One region of the Variovorax sp. CCNWLW235 genome, then DNA from elsewhere that is predicted to be linked to it. Evidence: predicted binding sites of a transcription regulator. Region 1 holds the regulator's gene; each other region holds the start of a gene.

The links. Region 1 encodes LexA, which represses DNA repair genes until DNA is damaged. Its sites were predicted from a motif close to ACTGTATNNNNATACAGT; they were not measured.
Region 2: a site for LexA is predicted at 2,040-2,057, ahead of V9L21_RS22940 (PA0069 family radical SAM protein). Genes of this name have one in related genera too.
Region 3: a site for LexA is predicted at 2,324-2,341, ahead of V9L21_RS25940 (putative DNA modification/repair radical SAM protein). Genes of this name have one in related genera too.
Region 4: a site for LexA is predicted at 2,737-2,754, ahead of recA (recombinase RecA). Genes of this name have one in related genera too.

Annotation. Positions count from the first base shown of each region.
Region 1 is NZ_JBBCBW010000008.1:5,609-9,769, forward strand. It holds gene adk (adenylate kinase) at 1-83, shown strand, start outside; gene V9L21_RS11385 (asparaginase) at 148-1,137, opposite strand; gene lexA (transcriptional repressor LexA) at 1,211-1,894, shown strand; gene V9L21_RS11395 (hypothetical protein) at 2,033-2,407, shown strand; gene V9L21_RS11400 (D-2-hydroxyacid dehydrogenase family protein) at 2,500-3,507, shown strand; gene V9L21_RS11405 (MFS transporter) at 3,568-4,161, shown strand, end outside.
Region 2 is NZ_JBBCBW010000027.1:9,336-13,496, reverse strand. It holds gene gnd (decarboxylating NADP(+)-dependent phosphogluconate dehydrogenase) at 1-258, shown strand, start outside; gene V9L21_RS22945 (gluconokinase) at 290-805, opposite strand; gene V9L21_RS22940 (PA0069 family radical SAM protein) at 920-2,014, opposite strand; gene V9L21_RS22935 (GbsR/MarR family transcriptional regulator) at 2,136-2,738, shown strand; gene V9L21_RS22930 (thiol-disulfide oxidoreductase DCC family protein) at 2,796-3,221, shown strand; gene V9L21_RS22925 (SAM-dependent methyltransferase) at 3,241-4,161, shown strand, end outside.
Region 3 is NZ_JBBCBW010000039.1:4,815-8,975, forward strand. It holds gene V9L21_RS25935 (UdgX family uracil-DNA binding protein) at 1-1,030, opposite strand, end outside; gene V9L21_RS25940 (putative DNA modification/repair radical SAM protein) at 1,046-2,302, opposite strand; gene V9L21_RS25945 (hypothetical protein) at 2,442-2,681, shown strand; gene V9L21_RS25950 (LysR family transcriptional regulator) at 2,666-3,586, opposite strand; gene V9L21_RS25955 (3-hydroxyacyl-CoA dehydrogenase NAD-binding domain-containing protein) at 3,711-4,161, shown strand, end outside.
Region 4 is NZ_JBBCBW010000003.1:110,137-114,297, forward strand. It holds gene V9L21_RS05270 (sensor histidine kinase) at 1-1,390, opposite strand, end outside; gene V9L21_RS05275 (response regulator) at 1,429-2,103, opposite strand; gene V9L21_RS05280 (MarR family winged helix-turn-helix transcriptional regulator) at 2,170-2,655, opposite strand; gene recA (recombinase RecA) at 2,802-3,920, shown strand; gene recX (recombination regulator RecX) at 3,969-4,161, shown strand, end outside.

The DNA of each region.
Region 1 (4,161 bases):
CGGCGCCTAAATACCGCGCCATCAAGGGCGTCGGCACGGTCGAAGAGATCACCCAGCGCGCACTGGCCGCACTGAGCAACTGAAGTTCAGCAGGCCGGCGGGCTGCCTTGGCAGCTTGCGCGCCTGCCCGCTTGTGCCCGCGGCCCCTCAGGCGGTTGTTCCGATCAGTTCCAGCATCAACGCGATCCGCGCCTTGACCGGCGTCAGGGCACCGGCATCGCGCAGCTTGTCATCGGGCCTCGGAAGAATGCGCCCGCTCGCGCAACGCGTGGCGCGCAGCACGGCAATCCCCGCGTCCTGCGCACGAAGCGCGGCAGCTTCCAACGCATGGTGCACCGTGCCGTTGCCTGTCGCGGCCAGAACCAGGCCGCGCACCGGCTCGGCGATGCCCGCCGCGCGCTCCTGAAGCAGCAAGTCGACGATAGTGCCGGTCGCACCGGCGTGGCTGGTGAGAATTTCGACCCTCGGCCATTGCATCGGCGCGCCCTCGCCTGTTTCGAGAATTTTTGAACTCCTGCCTGTCGGTGATTCAGGCCAGTCCCGCAAACGCCGAACCGCCCCCTCTTCCACATAGCCGACCGGACCGGCATCGCCCGAAGCAAACGCATCCTGCCGGTAGGTGTGCACCTTCTGGACATCGAAGGCGCTGTGGATCGCGCCTGCGCAGACCACCGTCACGCCCCGCGACGCCGGCGTGGCCGCGACCGCGATGGCGTCGCGCACGTTCTGCGGGCCGTCGGGCGAGAGCGAGCTGGCCGGACGCATGGCGCAGGTCAGCACCACGGGCTTGCCGGGCGCAAGCACGGCCTGAAGAAAGAAGGCGGTTTCCTCGAGGGTGTCGGTGCCGTGCGTGATCACCACGCCGGCCACATCAGCCTCTGCCAGCCAGAAAGCGCAACGTCGGGCGAGCTGCAGCCAGACACCGGGCTCCATGTCCTTGCTGTCGAGCTGCGCCACCTGCTCGGCCGCAAGCGCCAGGCCTTCGGGTGCTTCGATGCCGCCGAGCAGGTCTGCCACACCCACCTGGCCGGCCGTGTAGCCGATGTTGTCGCCGCCGCTGGCGGCACGGCCGGCAATGGTGCCGCCGGTTCCCAGAACCACAATGCGCCGCAGGCTCGGCGAGAGCGAATTAACCATGGCTTGCCAACTTTTAAAAACTGGTTAAAAATACAGGTACTGGATATCTAGCCAGTGCCGCAAGGAACAACATATGCAGTTCGCCGTGAAGCTTACCGCCCGCCAGCAGCAAATCCTGGACTTGATCCAGAGCGCCATCGCACGCACCGGCGCTCCGCCCACGCGGGCAGAAATCGCCAATGAGCTGGGCTTCAAGTCGGCCAACGCCGCTGAAGAGCACCTGCAGGCGCTGGCCCGCAAGGGTGTGATCGAACTCGTCAGCGGCACCTCGCGCGGCATCCGGCTCAAGGGCGACGCGCTGCGGTCGCTCAACGAGTCGCGCCATCGCGAAGGCAACCAGTTCTCTCTCTCGCTGCCCGGCATGGCGCAGCTGGCACTGCCTCTCATCGGCCGTGTTGCGGCGGGGTCGCCCATCCTCGCGCAAGAACACGTCGACCAGACCTACTACGTCGAGAACACGTTGTTCCAGCGCCAGCCCGACTACCTGCTGAAGGTGCGCGGCATGTCCATGCGCGACGCCGGCATCATGGACGGCGACCTGCTGGCGGTGCAAGCCACCAAGGAAGCCCGCAACGGCCAGATCGTGGTGGCCCGCCTCGGCGACGAAGTCACGGTCAAGCGCCTGAAGCGCAACAAGCAGGTCATCGAGCTGCACGCCGAAAACCCCGACTACCCGACCATCGTGGTCCAGCCGGGCGAGCCGTTCGAAATCGAAGGCCTGGCGGTCGGTCTCATTCGCAACACCATGCTGATGTAGGCCCCGCGCCCTGCCTAGAGCAGCACCCCATCCGGTCGCAACAGGTGGCGGGCGTATGGCGCTAAGTCGCCATCACCCTGTTGCGCCCGATCAAAGAAATCCTGCCTGTGTTCAACCTCAGACTTTTTTGGAGTTCACATGGGAATCGCCCTCCTCGCCATCGTTGATTTGTGGATGCCGCTGCAATCGCTCGCAAGCCGGCTGCTGCCGGCGCGCCGCCCGCACCGTCGCGACAGCGGCAGTGCTTCCGCAGGCTTGCGCTACGTCGCAGTCCGGCCGTCGTGCACGGCCCGGGCTCATGGTCCGGCCGCCTCTGATGCGGCAGCACCCGCACCTGTACGGCCCCTGCGCGTTATTCGCGTGGTGGACGGCCTGCAAGGCGAAAAGCGCAGCACCAACCGCATGGTGATTTCCGGCCGCATGGCCGACGTTTGCGCCGAACTCGACCGCCTGGCGGCACTGGAGGCCATGGAAACCGTGAACACCGCGCCAGCCTCCACACGCCTGCATTGAGGCCATGCAACCCCCGGTGACCATTGCCCGGGGCGGGTATCCAAACGTTCACACGCGCGTCATGCCAATGCTGCGAGGCACAATGGCACGCCATGAACATTGTGATCCTCGACGATTACCAGGACGCCGTGCGCAAGCTGCGCTGCGCCACCAAGCTGGACGCGTACGCGGCCAAGGTCTACACCAACACGGTCAAGGGCATTGGTCAACTGTCAATCCGCCTGAAAGACGCCGACGTGATCGTGCTGATCCGCGAGCGCACCCATATCTCGCGCCAGCTGATCGAAAAGCTGCCCAAGCTCAAGCTCATTTCGCAGACAGGGCGGGTGGGCAACCATATCGACGTCACAGCGTGTACCGAACGGGGTGTGGCCGTGGCCGAGGGCACCGGCTCCCCCCAGGCGCCCGCCGAACTCACCTGGGCGCTGATCATGGCGGCCATGCGGCGCTTGCCGCAGTACATCAGCAACCTCAAGCACGGCGCGTGGCAGCAATCGGGGCTCAAATCGGCTTCGATGCCGCCCAACTTCGGGTTGGGCTCGGTGCTCAAGGGCAAGACGCTCTGCATCTGGGGCTACGGCCGCATCGGCCAGTTGGTTGCGCGCTACGGCCAAGCCTTCGGCATGCAAGTCGTCATCTGGGGCCGCGAGGCAAGCTGCGCCAAGGCCCGGTCCGACGGCTTCCAGGTGGCGCAGAACCGTCACGAGTTCTTTGCCGCCGCCGATGTGCTGTCGGTGCACCTGCGGCTCAACGAAGAAACCATGGGCTTGGTCACGCTCGAAGACCTTTCGCGCATGAAGCCGACAGCGCTTTTCGTCAACACCTCGCGCGCGGAGCTGGTCGAGCCCGACGCCCTGCTGGCGGCGCTCAACCGCGGCCGGCCGGGGCTGGCGGCGGTCGACGTGTTCGAGAGCGAGCCGCCGCTGCAGGGGCACGCGCTCCTGCGCCTCGAAAACTGCATCTGCACGCCGCATATCGGCTACGTGGAGCAAGACAGCTACGAGAGCTATTTCGGGCAGGCCTTCGACAACGTGGTGAGCTTCATCAAGGGCAACCCCACCAACATCGTGAATCCCGGCGCGCTGCAGGTTCGCCGGTGATTTCATGAGCCGCCGGGCCGCCCCAAGGCGAATACCGCAGCCGAAGGCGAAGGTCCTTCAGTGAGCCGGCCTGCGCCCCGGGGCGCGCTCTGGGCGCTGCTGGCCGGCAATTTCGTGATCGGCACGGGCGTGATGGTGGTGCCCGGCACGCTCAATGAAATCAGCACGTCGCTGGCGGTTACCGTTGCTACCGCGGGCCAGCTGATCACGGTTGCCGCAGTGGTGATGTGTCTTGGCGCACCGTTGCTGGCGGCGGTGGTCGCGGGCTGGGACAGACGCCAGCTGCTCGCCCTCACCCTCGTCTGGTATGCCGCCGGGCACGTCGTTGCGGCTTTGATGCCGAGTTTCGGCGCCCTGCTGCCGGTGCGCATGCTAACGGTGGTAGCGCCTGCCATCTTCACGCCGCAGGCCGCGGCCTGCGCGGGCATGCTGGTGCCGCCGGAGCAGCGCGGGCGCGCCGTGACGTTCGTCTTTCTCGGCTGGTCGATGGCCTCGGTGCTGGGCCTGCCGCTCGGCGCGCTGATTGGCGGCCACCTGGGCTGGCGCATGGCTTTCACGGCGGTCGCAGTGCTCAGCATCGTGAGCGCGGTGTCGATCTGGCTGACGCTTCCGCGCGGCATCCGCCCCGCGGCGCTCACAGCGGCTGCATGGTCA
Region 2 (4,161 bases), on a different contig from region 1:
ATGCTCGACCCGTTCTTCAAGGACCTGCTCAACCGCACACAGCAGAACTGGCGCGAAGTGGTGGCGCTGGCGGTGAGCAACGGCATTCCGGTGCCGGCGTTCAGCGCATCGCTCGCCTACTACGACAGCTACCGCACCGAGCGGCTATCGGCAAACCTGCTGCAGGCGCAGCGCGACTTCTTCGGCGCGCACACGTATGAGCGGGTCGACAAGCCCGCGGGCGAGTTCTTCCATACCAACTGGCCTGAAGTGATCTAAGGGCCGGCGCAGACAGCCCGGTGCTTGCGCTCTAGCGGCGCGCAGCTTCCGGGATTTCACGTTTGACCTGCGCGACCAGTTCCGGCAGCGGCGCGGTGGCATCGACTGCCACCACGCCGGCCTCGCCCACCGGCGATTCGAGCGTCGCGAACTGGTTGGCCACCAGGCTGGCCGGAAACATGTGCTCGCCCGCACCCGCACGCGCGGCCACGCGCCGCTCGGCCTCGTCGCGTTCGATGGACATGAACACGAACCGCAGGTCCGGCACGGCCGCACGCAACTGCTCGCGGTAGGCGCGTTTGAGCGCCGAACATGTCAGCACCGCACCCTGGGGCTTGTCGGCAAGCGCGCGACCCAGCGTGGCAAGCCAGCCGGCGCGGTCGGCATCGGTCAAGGGGATGCCCTGGCGCATTTTTTCGACGTTCGACGCAGGGTGGTGGTCGTCCCCTTCGATCAGCGGCAGCGCAAAGGCGGTGGCAAGCGCCGCCCCCAGGCTCGATTTGCCGCAGCCTGAAACTCCCATCACCACCATCCATATCCCGTTCATGCGTACCTTTGCAGCCAAGGCCGGACGGCCGCTGCCGCCGGTGGGTTGAATCTACCGCTTATTTTGAAGCGGATTTGATGCGATGCCCGGCTGCAGGCCGCACGGGAACAGCCCTCAGAAAAGACTGCCCTGCCCCGCCGCACCGGGCGGCCGAAAGGCGCCCAGGTCGAGCGGAATGCGCTCCCGGTTGAAGCCGATGCGGTTTGCCGCCTTCTCGAAGCGCTGGCGGATCAGGTCGGCCCAGAGGCCGGTGCCCTTCATGCGCGTCGCAAAGTCGGCGTCGTAGTCCTTGCCGCCGCGCATTTCGTGGATGCGCGCCATGATGCGGTCGGCGCGCTGTGGGTAGTGCAGCGCCAGCCATTCCTTGAAGAGCGGCGCCACCTCCCACGGCAACCGTATCACCGTGTAGAAGGCGCTGCGCGCACCGGCCTCCCAGGCCGCTTCGAGCACCTGCTCCATGTCTTCGTTGACGAACGGAATCTGCGGCGCCACGCTCACGCCCACCGGCACGCCCGCCTCGGCCAGGGTGCGAATGGTGCGCAGTCGCCGATGCGGCGCGGCCGCGCGCGGCTCGAGCTTGCGGGCCAGTTCGCCGTCGAGCGTGGTCACTGTCACGTACACCGCGGCCAATTGCTGGGCGGCCATGGGCGCGATCAGGTCGAGGTCGCGCTCGACCGCGCTCGACTTGGTGACCAGCGCAAAGGGGTGCCGTGTTTCTTGCAGCAGCTCGATGATCGAACGGGTGAGCCGCAGCTCGCGCTCGATGGGCTGGTAGCAATCGGTGGCGGTGCCGATTGCGATGTGGCTGGGCCGGTAGCCCTTGCGGCCGAGCTCGGCGCGCAGCACCTCGACGATGTTGCGCTTGGCAATGAGCTTGGTTTCGAAGTCGAGCCCCGGCGAGAGATTGAGGTAGCTGTGGGTGGGCCGCGCAAAGCAATAGATGCAGCCGTGCTCGCAGCCGCGATACGGGTTGAGGGAACGGTCGAACGACACGTCGGGCGACTCGTTTTCGTTGAGCACCGACTTCACGTCTTCGAAGCGCACCTCGGTCGCCAGCGCAGGCAGGTCTTCCGCTTCGGCGGCGCCTTCTTCGAGCGTGCCCCAGCCGTCGTCGAAGGCGTTGCGCTCGTCGCGTGAAAAGCGGTGTGCCAGGTGCGTGGCCGCGCCGCGGCCCTTGATGGCGTGAATGGGAATGCGGGCAGCCGGCATGGCAGTTCCTTTTCTCAAGTCAAATACTGTTTATTTGTACAGTATTCCAATCAGGCGGCTTGCGCAAACGAATCTTTATTTCTCTATTGACAGAAATTTCTAAAATCCTAGACTTCGAAACATGGAACTCACCGACATCCAACGCAAGTTCGTCCTCCACTGGGGCGAAATGGGCTCCATGTGGGGTGTCAACCGCACGGTTTCGCAAATTCATGCGCTGCTGTTCGCCCATGGCAAGCCCATGCATGCCGAAGAGCTCTCCGACACCCTCGGCGTGGCCCGTTCCAACGTGAGCAACAGCCTGAAAGAACTCCAGGCGTGGAACCTGGTGCGCGTAACGCACATCCTCGGCGACCGCCGCGACTACTTCGAAACCAGCGTCGACGTGTGGGAGCTGTTTCGTACCGTAGTGCGCGAGCGCAAGGAACGCGAGTTCGATCCCACCATCCGTGTGTTGCGCGAAATCGTCTCGAGCCCCGACTTCCAGAAGGAGCCCGCCGATGCGCAAGACCGCATCCGCTCCACCATGGACCTGATGAGCAAGCTCGCCACCTGGGCCGACGAAATGCTGCGGCTCTCGCCCGGCACGCTAGACAAGGTGCTGACCTTGGGGGCCAGCGTGCAGAAGTTCGTTCGCGGCGATGCACCTCTGGCAGCGCCCGCGGCACCGAAGAAGAACGACGACGACCCGGATGCCCATCACGCCAGCCTGCCAATGATCTGAGCTTCTCTTTTTTTGCCCATTCATTTCTGTTTTGACAGAAATAACGAAACAAAAACCATGCACCCTGCTGTCACCTACCCTCTCACCGTCTACTACGACGCCACATGCGCCCTTTGCACGGCAGAGATGAACGGCATGAAAGCGCGTGACGCCGCCGGGCACCTGCAACTGGTCGATTGTTCGCCGCCAGGCTTCAATGCCGGGCCTGCGCCGCGCGAGGCGCTGATGACGGCAATCCACGCGGTCGATGCCGCTGGGCAGGTGTTCGCGGGTGTCCCGGCCATCCGAGCTTGCCGCGACGCCGTCGGGCTGCCGAGCGGCAGCTTCCTGCTCGACCTGCCGCTCGTCGCGCCGCTGGCCGACCGCGCCTATGCGGTGCTTGCGCGCAACCGCTACCGGTTGCCGCGCTGGCTGGTCACGCTGGTCGCCGGAAAGGCCGCGCGCTCGTCGGCCTCATGTGCGGGCGGCAATTGCCGAATCTGAAAAGAAAAAGGAGCTCTTCGTGCCCAATGTTTTCCAGCCCGATTTCCGCGCGGCGCAGACACCTGAAGCTCCGCTGTCCAACCCGGCCATCACACGCGCGGACACGCAGGACTACTTCACCGAAGTGGCCGACGACTACCGCGCATGGAGCCCCAGCTACAACATGCACTTCGGCTTCTGGCGGCTCGGGCTCAATCCGCTGCGGCGCGAAGGCATGCTCGTGGAGATGAACCGAGCGGTCGGCCGCGCATTGGAGCTCGATGAGCCCGATGCTGCCAATTCGAATCAGGAGGCGGCACGACCCCGGCGCTGCGTGATCGACCTGGGCTGCGGCGCCGGTGCCACCGCGCGTACGCTGGTGAGCGAAGACCCGTCTCTGTATGCCGTCACCGTTACCAACGTGGCCGTGCAGAACAGCATCGCCGCCCGGCTCGACGCCCGTGCCGGCGTGGCCGATCGCATGGCGCACATCGAGGCCGACTACACCCGCACCGGCCTGCCCGCGGCGCAAGCCGACGGCGCCTGGGCGGTGGAAAGCGCCTGTTACGCCAGCGGCACGGCCAAGGCCGACTTTGTGCGCGAGGCGGCCCGCCTGCTGAAGCCCGGCGCGCGGCTGGCGGTGGTCGATGGCTTTCTGCTGCGGCGCCAGCCCGGCCGCATCGCCGGCTGGCTGCACCGCCTGTGGGCCGACAGCTGGGCCGTGCCCACGCTGGCCGTGCAAGAAGACTTTGTGGCCGCGCTGCGCGACAACGGCTTCGAAGACGTCAAGGTGCAGTCGCTGCGATGGCGCGTCGCGCCCAGCGCACTGCACATTCCGGCGCTGGCCACGCGCTTTGCGCTGGCCGAACTCTGGAAGGCGCGCGGCAAGCTGAGCCCATGGCGCCGCAAGCACATCGTGGCCAGCTACTGCGCCCTTGTGCTGGGCGTTTTCTGGCGCGAC
Region 3 (4,161 bases), on a different contig from region 1:
AGGGGCGGCCGGCCAGGTCTTCCTGGTCGCCGGGTTGTTCGCCGACCAGCATGTGCGTGGCGCCGAGCGGGCCTTCGCCGCACACGGCCTGCGTGGCGAGCGCGCCGATGGGGCAATCGCGGCAGGCATGCGCCGCCGCGCGAAGCTCGCCCAGGTCAGCCGGCGCCACGCCCGCCGCCGGCCGCAGGTGCAGCGCGATGGGCGCGCGAATGCGGCGCGGCGCGGTAGGCGGCGCCTCGATCATCGACCGGCTGCGCGCGGCGGCCGCCTCGGCCAGCGGCTGGATGAGCGTGGCTTCGGGCAGGTTGTGCCAGTAGCGGCGCGGCATTTCGCGCCGCATCATCGCGAGCTTGAGGCGCGCCGGGTTGAAGATGTGTTCGTAGTAGGTGAGCCAAAGCTGCTCGCCGGCATCGGGCGGCGGCTTCTCGCGGCGGTCGGCGCCGCCCTCGAAGGCGAGCGCGTGGCCGTTCCATTCGACACAACGTTCGGGCGTGAGGATGGCCCAGCGCATCTGCGCGAAGCGCCGCGCAAAGAACGGCGCATTGGCCTCGACGATGCGGTGCTCGGGCTCGAACCACGCCACGTGGCGCTCCAGGCCGTCGTCGCCCAGTACGCGGGTAAAGCGCACGAAGGCGCGCATCTTGTGGATGTCGCGGTGCACGGCCTTGGCCATCTGCCGGGCCTGCATCAGGTCGGCATCGAGCGGATCGTGCCGCAACGCGGGCTCGTGCGAAAGGCGCCACAGCAGACGGTACAAGAGCGCAAGGCGCTGCGGGTCGCGGTGCAGGATGACGTCGCCGCACAACTCGACAAACCATGCGGGCACAGGCTGATGCTGCGCGGCGGAGGCAAGCGCTGCCGGCGGCGCGGCATCGGCATCGCTCGCAGCGCCGAACAGATCGGCGCCATCGCCGGTGGCCTGCGACGCGTTCCATTCGACGCGGTCCGGCGGCACGCCCGCGGCGAGCAGTTGCCGCGCATGGCGGCGAAAGGCGCCGAGATCGACCGGGTCGTCGAGCCGCACATGCATGGCGAATACCTCAGCTCAGAACAGCGAGGCTTGCGCCGGGCGCTGCTGCGGCGCCGACGAAGGCATGGGCGCCCCGCGCGACGGCCGGTGCCCGTCTGCAACGACGAACGGCAGCACCTTGCGTGCCGGCACGTGCAGCCGCCGCAGATCGTCCGCGCGCACCCGGCGCACGCGCCGCGCCTGCAGCAGCCGCTCGACGGCTTTGACGCCGAGCCCCGGCACGCGCAACAGCATTTCGCGCGGCGCATGGTTCAGGTCGACCGGAAAGCGATCGGCATGCGCGAGCGCCCAGGCCAGCTTGGGATCGACGTCGAGCCGCAGCAGGCCGTCGGGCTCGGCCACGATTTCCTGGTGCCCGAAGCCGTAGAAGCGCATGAGCCAGTCGGCCTGGTAGAGCCGGTGCTCGCGCATCAGCGGCGGCGCGACCAGCGGCAGCGCGCGGGCGGCGTCGGGTATGGGGCTGAAGGCGGAGTAGTACACGCGCTTGAGCTTGTAGGCGCCGTAGAGCGTGGCGCTCGAGGCGAGGATCTGCCGGTCGTCGGTGGCATCGGCGCCCACGATCATCTGCGTGCTCTGGCCGGCGGGCGCAAAGGGCGGCGGCTTTGCTGCCAAGGGCGCAGCGCCGGGCAGCGCGCGAATCGGCACCACGCGGCGCGCCTCTTCGCGCGTGTCGTCGATGCGCAGGCGCAGCCGCGCCATGGAGCGGCGGATGGCGCTTTCGTCCTTCTCCGGGGCGAGCGCCTGCAGGCCCTCGGTGGTCGGCATCTCGACGTTGATGCTCAGGCGGTCGGCATAGCGGCCGGCGCGCGCAATGAGCTCGTCGCTGGCATCGGGAATGGCCTTCAGGTGGATGTAGCCGCGAAAGTCGTGGTCTTCGCGCAGCGTGCGCGCCACCTCGACCACCTGCTCCATCGTGTGGTCCGGCGACTTGACGATGCCGCTGGACAGGAACAGCCCCTCGATGCAGTTGCGGCGGTAGAAGTCGAGCGTGAGCTGCACCACCTCGTCGACGCGAAAGCGCGCGCGCGGCACGTTGCTCGACGCGCGGTTGACGCAGTAAAGGCAGTCGTACTGGCAGTGGTTGGTGAGCAGCACCTTCAGCAGCGAGATGCACCGCCCGTCCGGCGCAAAGCTGTGGCAGATGCCCGCGCCCTCGGTCGAACCGATGCCGCGCCCGCCGATGGAGTCGCGCGGCTGCGAGCCGCTTGACGCGCACGAGGCGTCGTACTTGGCGGCGTCCGCGAGGATGGCGAGTTTGCGCTGGAGGTCCACGGAAAACTGGGCACTGAAAATACTGTATGAATATACAGTTTTGAAGACCGTGTGTCTTGAAGAACGGGGAAATCCCAGGGTCTTGCAGCCGCTAAAGTCGCGGGCTCTCCTTCACCCATGCGCAGCGATGCGCTTTCCGATGCGCCGCTCACCTGCTCTCTTCGCTTTCTTTGCCCTGCCTCTCGCGGCCCTCGTCCTCGCCGGATGCGCCGCGCGGCCCGCGCCCCGCGTCACCTGGCTGGGCGACGGCGTGTTCAAGTCGCCCTCGGTGAAGGATGCCGACGCCTACTGCCGCAACTTCGGCGCCCCGCTGCGCTACCTCGATCCGAAGGCGGCGGCGCGCGCGCCGGAGTCCGAAGTCACCTACCGCTGCGACTGATCGGCCGGGTCCGCTGCGGGCGGCCGCACCCGTTCCAGAATGAAGTCGATGAAGGTGCGGATCGCCCGCGTGTGCTGTCGGTTGGGCATATAGAGCATGAACATCTGCGTGCCGAAAATACTCAGGCGCCAATCGTCCAGCGTGGTCACCACCTCGCCCCGGCGCACGTCGTCCTGCACCACGTAGTCGGGCACCAGGCCAATGCCGAGCCCGGCGAGGATGGCCTGGCGCAGGAATAAAAAGTTTTCTGAGATCAGCGTCGGCTCGAGGATCACCTCGCGCCGGGTCTCACCCTGGTAGGCCGAGACGCGCAGCTCCCGGCCAATGACCGCGGCGGTGACCACCGGCGCGCCCTGCAGCTCGTCCAGCTGCACCGGCAGCGGATGCTTCTGCGCATAGTCGCGCGAGGCGCAGGCCACGTAGCGCACCGGCCCCAACTCCCGCGCCACCAGGTTCTGCGGCGGCTCCGGCACCACGCGAATCGCAATGTCGACCTCGTCGCGCAGCAAGTCTTCGATGCGGTTTTCAAACACCACGTCCAGCACGATGCCGGGGTACTGGCGCTTGAAGTCGATCAGCCAGTCGGCCATGACCAGTTGGCCGTAGCCGCTGGGCACGCTGAGCCGCACGCGGCCCTGCAGACCCTGGCCCAGCGTGGTGACAGATTCTTTTGCGGCCAGCAGTTCGGTCTGGATGGCCACGCCGTGCTGGTAAAGGCGCAGGCCGATTTCGGTGGGCTCGGCGCGGCGGGTGGTGCGCCGCACCAGTTGGGCGCCGACCGAGCGCTCCAGCTGGTTCAGGTGGTAGCTGACGTTGGCGCGGCTCATCTTGAGGCGGCGCGCCGCCGCGCTCAGGTTGCCCGCGTCGAGGATTTCCACCAGCAAGGTCAGCGATTGGAGGTCCATGCACCGGATTGTGTCAAAAATCCTTTGACAGTCTGTCAACCCTCTATGCAATTGTCAAAGGCGCGCATCGGGCAAAGAATGCTGGGTTCACCCTGGAACCCGCAAGAGACAAGAGAGACAAGACATGGCCACCACCGACTCCAGCCTTCCCGCGTCTTCTTCCAACCCCGTCAGCTTCGAGCGCGCCCCGCATCCGGGTGGCGTGTTCGTGGTGACCATCGACAACCCGCCCGTCAACGCACTGGGCGTCGATGTGCGCCGCGGCCTGGTGGCCGCCATCGAGGCGGCCGAGGCCGACAGCGCAGCCGCCGCGGTGCTGATCGTCGGCGCGGGCCGCAACTTCATCGCGGGTGCGGACATCCGCGAGTTCGGCAAGACGCCGCAGCCGCCCTCGCTGCCCGAGGTGTGCCTGAAGATCGAGAACTGCAGCAAGCCTGTGATTGCCGCCATTCACGGCGCGGCGCTGGGCGGCGGGCTCGAAGTGGCACTGTCGGCGCACTACCGCATTGCCGCGCCTTCGGCCAAGCTGGGCTTGCCAGAAGTGCAGCTCGGCCTCTTGCCCGGTTCGGGCGGCA
Region 4 (4,161 bases), on a different contig from region 1:
GCCGGCCCGGATGTGCGTCTTCGAGCTTGACCTGCGCATGGTGCTGGTTGGCAATCTCCCGCACGATCGGCAAACCCAGCCCCGAGCCGTCGGCCTCGTTGCCCAGCACGCGGTAAAACGGCTCGAACACCAGCTCGCGATCGGACTCCGCAATGCCCGGCCCGTTGTCTTCCACCTGCAGCAGCACCACGTGCCCGAACGGATCGGCCAGCACGCGCGCGGTGATCACGCCCGGCCGCTCGGGGGTGGACGGCGTGTAGTTGATGGCGTTGTCGACCAGGTTGCGCACCAGTTCCTTCAGCAGGGTCGGGTTGCCTTCGAGCACCACGCCGGGCGCACCCGCTTCGGCGCCGTCGTAGCCCAGGTCGATGCGCTTTTCGATGGCGCGCGGCACGGCTTCGCGCACCACTTCAATGGTGAGCCGGGCCAGGTCGCAGGGCTGGCGGCCCGTGCCGGCACCGGTGCTTTCGGCGCGCGCGAGCGAGAGCAGTTGGTTCACCGTGTGCGTGGCGCGCACGCTGGCGCGGCCGATCTGTTTGAGCGACTGCTTGAGCTCGTCGGCATTGGCACCTTCGCGCTGCGCCAGGTCGGCCTGCATGCGCAGGCCCGCAAGCGGCGTCTTGAGCTGGTGCGCCGCGTCGGCAAGAAAGCGCTTTTGCGTATGGATCGAATCATTGAGCTTGTCGAGCAGCTCGTTGACCGAAGACACCAGCGGCACCACCTCGAGTGGCACCGACGATTCGTCGAGCGGGCTCAAGTCGCCCGGGCGGCGCTCGCGGATGCGCGCCTCCACCACCGACAGCGGCTTGATGCCGCGCACCAGCGCCAGCCAGATCAGCAGAACCGCGAGCGGCAGGATCGCGAATTGCGGCAGCAGCACGCCCTTGATGATTTCGGTGGCCAGCACCGATTGCTTCTCGCGCGTCTCGGCCACCTGCAGCAGCGCGGGCGCCGAGTCGTCGTCGTCATTGGCCAGCCAGAGCGAGGCCACGCGAACTGGCTTGCCGCGCATTTCGCCGTTGCGCAGCGTGACCACGCCAGGGACCGGGGGCTCGTCGGTGTTGGGATGCGGCACGTCGGACTCGCCGCTCAGCAGCTTGCCGTGGCTGTCGAGCAGCTGGTAGTACACGCGGTCGGCGTCGTCGGCCCGCAAGATTTCGCGCGCCGGCTGCGGCAGCACGAACTGCGTCTGGCCCTGTTGCACGGTGACCAGCCGCGCCAGCGTCTGCACGTTGTATTCGAGCGCGCGGTCGAAGGGCGCATTGGCAATGCCCTGTGCCACCAGCCACGTGACGCCGATGCTCACCGGCACCAGCAGCAGCAGCGGCGTGAGCATCCAGTCGAGGATCTCGCCGAACAGGGAGCGCTGCGCGCGCTGGAACAGTTTCAAGGCTTACGGCCTCCGAAGCCGCGGGGCAAGCCTGCGTGTCATTGCTGGATTTTTTCGAGGCAGTAGCCGAGGCCGCGAACCGTGGCAATGCGCACCGGCCCCTTCTCGATCTTCTTGCGCAGGCGGTGGATGTAGACCTCGATCGCGTTCAGGCTCACTTCCTCGCCCCATTCGCACAGGCGCTCCACCAGCTGGTCCTTGCTGACCAGGCGGCCCGCGCGCTGCAGCAGCACCTCGAGCAGGCCGAGTTCGCGCGCCGAGAGCTCGACCATCTTGCCGTCGATGGTGGCCACGCGGCCGGCCTGGTCGTACACCAGCGGACCGTGCCGGATGGTGTTGCTGGTGGCACCCATGCCGCGTCGCGTGAGCGCGCGCACGCGCGCTTCGAGCTCTTGCAGGCTGAACGGCTTGGCCATGTAGTCGTCGGCGCCGTGGTCCAGGCCCTTGACGCGTTCTTCCACGCTGTCGGCCGCGGTGAGCACCAGCACGGGCAACTGCGAACCACGCGCACGCAGGCGCTTGAGGATCTCGATGCCGTGCAGGTTGGGCAGCCCGAGGTCGAGGATCAGCAAGTCGAACTCGCTGTGGGTCATGAGCGCGGTGTCGGCTTGCGAACCGTTCGCCACGTGGTCGACCGCCGCGCCCGAAGTGCGCAGGCTGCGCAGCAGGGCATCGGCCAGCACCTGGTCGTCTTCGGCAATCAGAATCCGCATGAGCCACCTCCGGCCGGTTCAGGCGCGCGCTGGCGCCGTTCACATTTGTCTCTCTCCCAGCCGAGTCTAGCCCGCTGTGTACGCTTCCAGACCGATGGTTACCACGGTGGCAACGTCGTTGCCGACGCTGGCGCGGAATTCGCGCTCGGCCTGCGTGACTGCGCCGCGGAAGGCGTCGAGCCAAGCCAATCCGTCGGCGGTGAAAAGCACGCGCCGCGCCCGCGCATCGAGCGGGTCGGGCCCGCGTGTGACCAGGCCCCAGGCTTCGCACTGGTCCACCAGCGCGCCCATCGCCTGCTTGGTCATGCCGGCGCGCTCGGCCAGCTCGGTCAGGCGCGAACCTTCGCGCGCCAGGTGCCGCGTGATGTGGATGTGCGCGGCGCTCACCTGGGCGCGGGCGGCCAGGTTCGACAGCGCCAGCGGCACCTCGACGTCGTGCGCCATGAGCTCGAGCACGCGCTCGTCGAAGCGGCGCATCGCATGGCCTAGCAGGCGGCCCAGGTGGGTTTGCCGCCACGCGTCGGGATCGGTCGGAAAAGCATTTTCGGCCATGGCCCAAATGGTAAAGCAAACTGACTAAAAAATGGGTCTACTGAAACCAATGAGCCCCTACACTACTGTTCAAGCATCCAGCCTGTAATTAAAAGCAGATGGATGGCAGTCACACACAAACCGTTGATTTTCAAGGAGATTTCCACATGGACGCAGTCGTCAAGGGCGCAAGCATCTCGGTCGCCAACAGTGAAAAAGCCAAGGCCCTGCAAGCCGCGCTGGCGCAAATCGAAAAGCAGTTCGGCAAGGGCACGATCATGCGGCTCGGCGAAGGCGAGGCGCTCGAAGACATCCAGGTGGTCTCCACCGGTTCGCTCGGCCTGGACATCGCGCTCGGCGTCGGCGGCCTGCCGCGCGGCCGCGTCATCGAAATCTACGGCCCTGAATCGTCGGGCAAGACCACGCTCACGCTGCAGGTCATCGCCGCCATGCAAAAGCAGGCCGGCACCTGCGCCTTCGTCGACGCCGAGCATGCGCTCGACGTGCAATACGCCCAGAAGCTCGGCGTGAACCTGTCCGACCTGCTGATCAGCCAGCCCGACACCGGCGAGCAGGCGCTCGAAATCGTCGATTCGCTGGTGCGCTCGGGCGCCGTCGACCTGATCGTGGTCGACTCGGTCGCCGCGCTCACCCCCAAGGCCGAAATCGAAGGCGAAATGGGCGACTCGCTGCCGGGCCTGCAAGCCCGCCTGATGAGCCAGGCGCTGCGCAAGCTCACCGCCACCATCAAGAAGACCAACTGCATGGTCATCTTCATCAACCAGATCCGCATGAAGATCGGCGTGATGTTCGGCTCGCCCGAAACCACCACCGGCGGCAATGCGCTGAAGTTCTACGCCTCGGTGCGGCTGGACATCCGCCGCATCGGCACCATCAAGAAGGGCGACGAGGCCATCGGCAACGAAACCAAGGTGAAGGTGGTGAAGAACAAGGTGTCGCCTCCGTTCAAGACGGCCGAGTTCGACATCCTGTTCGGCGAAGGCATCAGCCGCGAAGGCGAAATCATCGACATGGGCGTGAACGCCAAGATCCTCGACAAGTCGGGTGCCTGGTACGCCTACAACGGCGAAAAGATCGGCCAGGGCCGCGACAACGCACGCGAGTTCCTGCGCGAGAACCCCGAGCTGTCGCGCGAAATCGAGAACAAGGTGCGCGAGTCGCTGGGCATTCCGCTGCTGGCGGCCGATGCCGACACCCCGGCCACCGAAAAGGCCGAGAAGCCTGCGAAGGCAGCCAAGGCCGAGAAGGCCGACAAGGGCGAGTAAGCAAGGTACGGCGCGGCCTCTCAGGGGCCGCGCAAGCGACCACCAGGCATGGCATTCGGTGCCCCCTCCCTCAAAGGCCGCGCATTACGGCTCCTGAGCCAGCGCGAGCATTCGCGCGCGGAGCTGGAGCGCAAGCTGGCCAGGCATGAAGAAGAGCCCGGTACGCTGGCCCGCGCGCTCGACGAACTGGCCGCCAAGGACTTCATCAGCGAGCCGCGGGTGGTGGCCTCGGTGCTGAACC